Linked DNA regions of Variovorax terrae. The protein of the gene in region 2 binds, or shares a complex with, the protein of the main gene of each other region. Links are inferred from orthologs where the notes say so. Each region holds a gene or a part of one and is shown on either strand. Other genes may lie near its edges. The genes, in order: tsaD and tsaB.

Region 1 (3,198 bases), on a different replicon or contig from region 2:
GGAACTGTCGTTCCACGATGCCTCGTGACATGGCAAGAGCACCGCGCATGCCGGCATCGGACAAGACATTCACGCTGGTGGGGCCGGATGGCAGGCCTTACTCCAGCCCGCTGCCCGGCACGCTCGGAGGGCATCGCGGCGGCAAGCTGTACGGCCGTCTCGATTGCCGTGCCGCGCTGCAGGCGATCGCCCGCGACGGCTATGTGAAGCACCGCGTTTTCTTTGCCGACGAGCCTACCGCCATCGCGGCCGGCTTCCGGCCGTGCGCCGTGTGCATGCCCCGGGAATACGCGGCGTGGAGGAAGACCCTGCCCGCCAAGGCCCCCAGCGATGCCCGAAGGGAAGCACGCTCATGAGCGCGCTACCGTCCATGTCCGCAGACGCGGACAGCCTCATGCCGCACGACCTGCCCGAAACCCGGATTGCCGCAGCGGACTGGCGTGCCGTTGAAGACAACCTGGGACGCGATGGCTACGCCGTGCTGCCCTCGCTATTGACACCGGCCAGGTGCGAAGAACTCGCGGGCTACTTCTTTCAGGACGCACGCTTTCGCAGCCGCATCGTGATGGAGCGCTACGCCTTTGGCCGAGGCGAGTACAAGTATTTCAGCTACCCGCTGCCCGATGTGGTCGGGCGTCTGCGCCAGTCGCTCTATCCCCGCCTGGCGCCCATCGCCAACCGATGGCACGCTGCCATGCGGATCGAAGAACGCTTTCCGGCGACCCATGATGAGTTTCGGGAAATCTGCCATGCTGCCGGTCAGCAGCGGCCGACGCCGCTTTTGCTGCGGTATCGGGCCGACGACTATTGCTGCTTGCACCAGGATCTGTACGGCGATCACGTCTTTCCGTTTCAAGCCATCTTCCTGCTCAACGAACCGGGGCGCGACTTCGAGGGCGGCGAGTTGCTGCTGACGGAGACCAACCCGAAGAGGCCCGGCCGGGCGGACGTGGTGCCATTGCGCCAGGGTGATGCCGTGGTGCTCGCCGTCAACCACCGGCCCGTTCGTTCCGCCCGCGGCTTCTACCGGGCCCATCTGCGCCACGGGGTCAGCCGGCTGCACGAGGGACAGCGGCATACGCTGGGCATCATCTTTCACGATGCCAGTTGACTCAGGTTCGTGCCTCGATGGTGCTTGACGAAAGACGAGCCCGGCCTCAGACCGTCGCCAGATCCCAGCGCGGCTTGACGTCGAACGCGTAGGTTCGCGTGGCGACCGCCTGCCCATCCTGCAGCCGCATGGCGGCGGCCATCGCGATCATGGCGCCGTTGTCGGTGCACAGGTGCAGCTCGGGGTAGTGCACGCGCACACCCAGCCGGGCGCAGGCCGCATTGAGCTGTTCGCGCAGCAGGCGGTTGGCGCCCACGCCGCCGGCCACCACCATGCGCTTGAGGCCCGTGGCCTTCAGCGCGGCCAGCGACTTCTTCACCAGCACCTCCGCAATGGCCGCCTCGGTGGACGCGGCCAGGTCGGCCTTGCGCGCCTCCAGTTCGCCGCCCAACTTCTTGGCCTGGGTCAGCACCGCGGTCTTGAGCCCGGCGAATGAAAAATCCAGATCGCCGCTGTGCAGCAGCGGCCGCGGCAGCTTGAACGCCGCAGCGTCGCCCTGCTGCGCCAGCCGCGACAGCGCCGGCCCGCCCGGGTAGCCCAGGCCCAGCAGCTTGGCCGACTTGTCGAAGGCCTCGCCGGCCGCGTCGTCGATGGTTTCGCCCAACAGCTCATAGCGGCCCACGCCGTCCACCCGCATGAGCTGGGTGTGGCCGCCCGACACCAGCAGCGCCACGAACGGAAACTGCGGCGGGTCCGCGCTGAGGAACGGCGACAGCAGATGCCCTTCGAGGTGGTGCACGCCCAGCACCGGCCGGGCCGTGGCGGCGCCGAGGGCACAGGCCACGCCAGCGCCCACCAGCAGCGCACCGGCCAGGCCCGGGCCGCGCGTGTAGGCCACCACGTCCACCTCCGCAAGGCTTCGCCCGGTCTCGGCCAGCACCTGTTCGGTCAGCGGCAGCACGCGGCGGATGTGGTCGCGGCTGGCCAGCTCGGGCACCACGCCGCCATAGGCCTGGTGCATCTGGATCTGGCTGTGCAGTCCATGGGCCAGCAGGCGCGGCACGCCCGGGCCCGCCGCTTCCACCAGCGCCACCCCGGTTTCGTCGCACGACGATTCGATTCCCAATACCAGCATGGGACCAAGTGTAAAGTGCGCGCGCGCCGGCAGCGCCGCGCAGGGTCTTGCGGCACGGATATTGCCTGCACCTGAGGCACGCCCATGAAATCCGGACTCAGCTTTCTCGTCGCCGCCCGCCAATGCGAGATTGGCGAACTCGAACAGCTCGCGCTCACCAGCGAGCTGGTGAGCGTCATCGGGCGGCTGATCCACGCGCTGCAGCGCGAGCGCGGGATGTCCAATGTCTTCCTCGGCTCGCAGGGCACGCGCTTTGGCGACCCGCGGCGCCAGCAGGTGGCCGAGTGCGAGCAGGTCGAGCAGCGGGTGCGCGAGCATTTCGACACGCTGGACACCGATGCCAGCCGGGTGCGCAACGGCGCGCGCCTGTTCAGCCGCATCGCCTTCGTGCTGCACGCGCTCGACGGCCTGCCCGCCCTGCGCCAACGCATCGGCGCGCAGGCCCTGCCGCCCGAGGAAGCCAGCGCCGCCTTCGTGCGCTTGATCGCCGGGCTGCTGAGCGTGGTGTTCGAGGCCGTGGACAGCGCCACCGACCCGGACATCTCGCGCGCCCTGGTCGCGATGTTCAACTTCATGCAGGGCAAGGAGTTCGCGGGCCAGGAGCGCGCCTTCGGCGCCGCCAGCTTCGCCTCGGGCCACACCGACCTCGCGCGCCAGCAGCAGTGGCGGCACCTGATCGAGTCGCAGGAGCGCTGCTTCGAGGTCTTCGCGGACTTCTCGGAGCGGCCCGTGCTCGACGCCTGGCACGCCAGCCAGCAGGATGGCGGCCTCGCGGAGCTGGAGCGCCTGCGCCGCATCGGCTGCGCGCCCAGCACGGATGGCGCGCTCGACGCCAACCTCAGCCAGGCCTGGTACGAGGGCTGCACGCGCCGCATCGACGCGATGAAATTGCTGGAAGACCAGTTGGCCGTCCATCTGCGCGGGCTGTGCAGGCGCAAGATCGCCCAGGCCCGCACCGAGCTGCGCGACCAGCAGGCCATCCTGGAGACGCTGTCGCGCGAGGCCGGCGCGG
Region 2 (3,159 bases):
GCTGCTGCATGAGCTCAAGCGCCAGGCACAGGTCGGCCCAGGCCTTGGCCTTGTCGGGCAGGCTGCGCAGCAGGTAGGCGGGGTGGTAGGTCACGATCACGGGCACGCCGTGGTAGGTGTGGCTGCGTCCGCGCAGGCGACCGATCGGCTCGGTGGTCTGCAGCAGCGACTGCACGGCGAAGCGGCCCATGGCCAGGATGATGCGGGGCTGCAGCAGCTCCACCTGGCGGCGCAGGTAGGGCTCGCACTGCGCCACTTCCTCGGGCTCGGGGTTGCGGTTGCCGGGCGGGCGGCACTTGAGCACGTTGGCGATGAAGACGTTGTGGTGCCGGTCGAGCCCGATGGCCTTGAGCATGTTGTCGAGCAGCTTGCCGGCCTGGCCGACGAAGGGCTCGCCCTGCAGGTCCTCGTTCTCGCCGGGCGCCTCGCCGACGATCAGCCAGTCGGCCCGGGGCGGCTGCCCGGGCGCCGCCGGGGCCTGGCCGACGCCGAACACGGTGTTCTTGCGCCGCTCGCACAGCCTGCAGGCCTGGCAGCCGGCCACGGCGGCCTGCAGCGCGGGCCAGTCCATGGCCCCGATGCCGGCGGGGCGCGGGGCGCGCGCCACGGGCCGGTTTTCGGGCTCATTTTGGCCGGAAGTCCGCATCGGCGGGTCATTGGCTGCTCTCTTTTCAGGAGCAGCCGCGATGGCCACAGGCGCCGTTGCGGGGCGGGCGGGCACGGCCGTCTCGGCCGCGGCGGCGGCCTGCACCGGGGTCTGGGGAAACCAGACCTTGACGTGCATCGCCTCCAGCATCGCGCGCTGGCGTTCGTCGAGATCGAGGCTCATAGCTTCAGGCTCATCACCACCGCATCCTCGCGCTGGCCGCCATGGGCGGGGTAGTAGTTCTTGCGTTCGCCGACGCGGCGAAAGCCGTGGCGCTCGTAGATCTGCAGGGCGCGCTGGTTGCTCACGCGCACTTCGAGCCACAGCCACTGCGCGCCCTGGCCGCGCGACCAGATCGACAGCGCGTCCAGCATCACGCGGCCCCAGCCCTGCGCCTGGCTCGCGGGCACCACCGTGATGTTGAGCAGGTGCACCTCGTCCACGCCCTTCATGGCGACGAAGTAGCCAAGGATCTGCTCGCCCGCCGTGAGCAACTGCGCCTGGTAGCCCGAGCGCAGCGAGTCGGCGAAGTTGCCGCGCGACCAGGGGTGCGCGTAGGCGGTCTGCTCGATGGCCGCGACCTCGTCGAGCCGCGCTTCGGTCAGCGGCTCGAACTGGGCTTCGATGGTGTTGAAGACGGCGCTCATCGGTCAGGGGGCGGCGGCCTTGTCGGCGGCGCGCTCCTCGGTTGTTTTTGCCACTTTATCGCGAATGTAGAGCGGCAGGGCCTGGTCGGCCGGCACGGCCGCGCCGGCGGCCAGCAGGGCCGGGGCCAGCCGCAGCAGCGCGGCGCCCGTGGGCAGCGCGTCCAGGCGCGCCGCCGCCGCGGGCAGGCGCGCGCCGTAGGCGGCGAACGCATTGCCGGCCAGCGCCCAGCCCGGCGCCAGGCTCAGGGCTTCGGGCTTCGCCAGGCCGGCCTGCGCCTGCTGGCGCCACTGCCGGCCGTCGAATTCGTAGCTGGCCGCGTACACCTCGTCCATGCGCGCATCGAGCACGGCCATCACGCGCGTGGCGCCGTGGTGGTGGCGGGCCTCCTCGGCCACGGCCAGCAGGGTGTCGATCGGCAGCACCGGCACGGCGGCGCCGAAAGCCAGCCCCTGCGCCACCGCGCAGGCGGTGCGCAGCCCGGTGAACGAGCCGGGGCCGCGGCCGAAGGCGATGGCGTCGAGCTGCGCGAAGCCCAGGCCGGCCTGCGCCATCAGCGCCTCGATGGCCGGGATCAGCGTGGCCGAGGCCTGGGCGCCGCCCGCGCCGGCATGCAGCCAGACGCGCGCGCCGTCGCCCAGGGCGATGGACAGGGTCTCGGTGCTGGTGTCGAAGGCCAGAATCTTCATGCAGGCGCCATTTTCAGGTCAAATCAGCCCGATGTCCGCATGCAGCGGTCTTCGGCAGCTACTTTTTTCATAGCAGCCCCGGTCGGCGCCAGGGTGCCCCGCACGCCGAACACGATGCCCGCCGTCACCAGCGCCAGCCCGGCCAGCAGGTTCCAGTACAGCGGCTCGCCCAGGAACAGCACCGCCCCCAGCGCCGACAGGCCCGGCACCAGCGCGGTCAGCATGGTCGAGCGCACCGGGCCGAAGTGCTGGACCATCTTGGTGAAGGTGATGCCCGAGATCACCACCGAGCCCCCGCCCTGGAACAGCAGCTGGAACAGCACCTCGCCGGCCGGGGCCGCGCCCAGGCGGCTGGGCATCGCGCCCCACGCCGTCAGCAGCGTGTAGGCCGGCACATAGGCGATGAAGGCGAACACCGTGACGGCGATGGTCGCCCGCACGGCGTCCAGCCCGTGGCGGCGCGCCAGCACGCTGTAGACCGCCCAGCAGAACGCCGCGCTCATGAACAGCAGGTCGCCCTTCCAGACCTGGCCGCCGGAGAACGCGCCGAGCAGACTGCTGCCGCCCACCAGCAGGTCGCCCGCGACGATGCAGGCCAGCCCCAGGGCACGCGCCGGCGTGATGCGGTCGCGCAGGATCAGCGCCGCCAGCAGGGTGGTCCACAGCGGCAGGCTGCCGGGCATCAGCACCGAGGCGTGCACCGCGGGCGCGTAGAAAAAGCCGCTGTAGGCCAGCATGGCATAGAGCAGGCCGCCGAACAGGCCCGTCAGCGCGGTCAGCCGGAACGACAGCGGCGACAGCCCGAGCCAGCCCGGCAGGCCGTGGCGGCGCACCAGCCACGCGCCCCAGGGCAGCAGCACGCAGCTGGCGCCGAGGATGCGCAGGAAGGCGATGTCGAACGGGCCGAGCGTGCGCTGGGCCGAGGCCCGGGCGATGACGATGAAGGAGGTCCAGATGATGACGGTGACGACCGCGGCGGCGATGCCGGTCGCCCGGGGAGAAAGGCGCATGGCCCGATTATCGAGGGGGCGGCGCCGCTCTGCCGCGGCGGGCCGGATCAACCTTGCAACGGATAATCGGCCCATGACATTCAAGAGCCTTCTCGCCGGCGCGCTGGCCGGACTGGCCGCCGCGGCGGCGCTGGCGCAGCCGCTGCCGGCGGAGGTCGACGCCGCGCTG

The links.
Region 1: the proteins of tsaB (region 2) and tsaD are in contact, whole or in part, in a solved structure (PDB 4WQ4), measured with the Escherichia coli proteins. The link is inferred for Variovorax terrae from one-to-one orthologs.

The regions. Positions count from the first base shown.
Region 1 is NZ_JALGBI010000001.1:1,005,897-1,009,094, reverse strand. The notes cover bases 173-3,062. They hold tsaD (tRNA (adenosine(37)-N6)-threonylcarbamoyltransferase complex transferase subunit TsaD), read right to left. Parts: upstream 2,187-3,062; coding sequence 1,158-2,186; downstream 173-1,157. Other genes in these bases: MMF98_RS04715 (nitrate regulatory protein), read left to right, coding at 2,271-3,062; MMF98_RS04725 (2OG-Fe(II) oxygenase), read left to right, coding at 395-1,111; MMF98_RS04730 (Ada metal-binding domain-containing protein), read left to right, coding at 173-356. Outside these bases: MMF98_RS04735 (2OG-Fe(II) oxygenase), read left to right, coding at 1-28; more of MMF98_RS04730, read left to right, coding at 48-172; more of MMF98_RS04715, read left to right, coding at 3,063-3,198.
Region 2 is NZ_JALGBI010000003.1:532,674-535,832, reverse strand. What follows is about bases 139-2,989. They hold tsaB (tRNA (adenosine(37)-N6)-threonylcarbamoyltransferase complex dimerization subunit type 1 TsaB), read right to left. Parts: upstream 1,981-2,989; coding sequence 1,297-1,980; downstream 139-1,296. Other genes in these bases: MMF98_RS21885 (DMT family transporter), read right to left, coding at 2,004-2,989; rimI (ribosomal protein S18-alanine N-acetyltransferase), read right to left, coding at 826-1,293; MMF98_RS21900 (uracil-DNA glycosylase), read right to left, coding at 139-829. Also shown: more of MMF98_RS21900, read right to left, coding at 1-138; more of MMF98_RS21885, read right to left, coding at 2,990-2,990; dacB (D-alanyl-D-alanine carboxypeptidase/D-alanyl-D-alanine endopeptidase), read left to right, coding at 3,064-3,159. UniProt on the Escherichia coli protein: Required for the formation of a threonylcarbamoyl group on adenosine at position 37 (t(6)A37) in tRNAs that read codons beginning with adenine.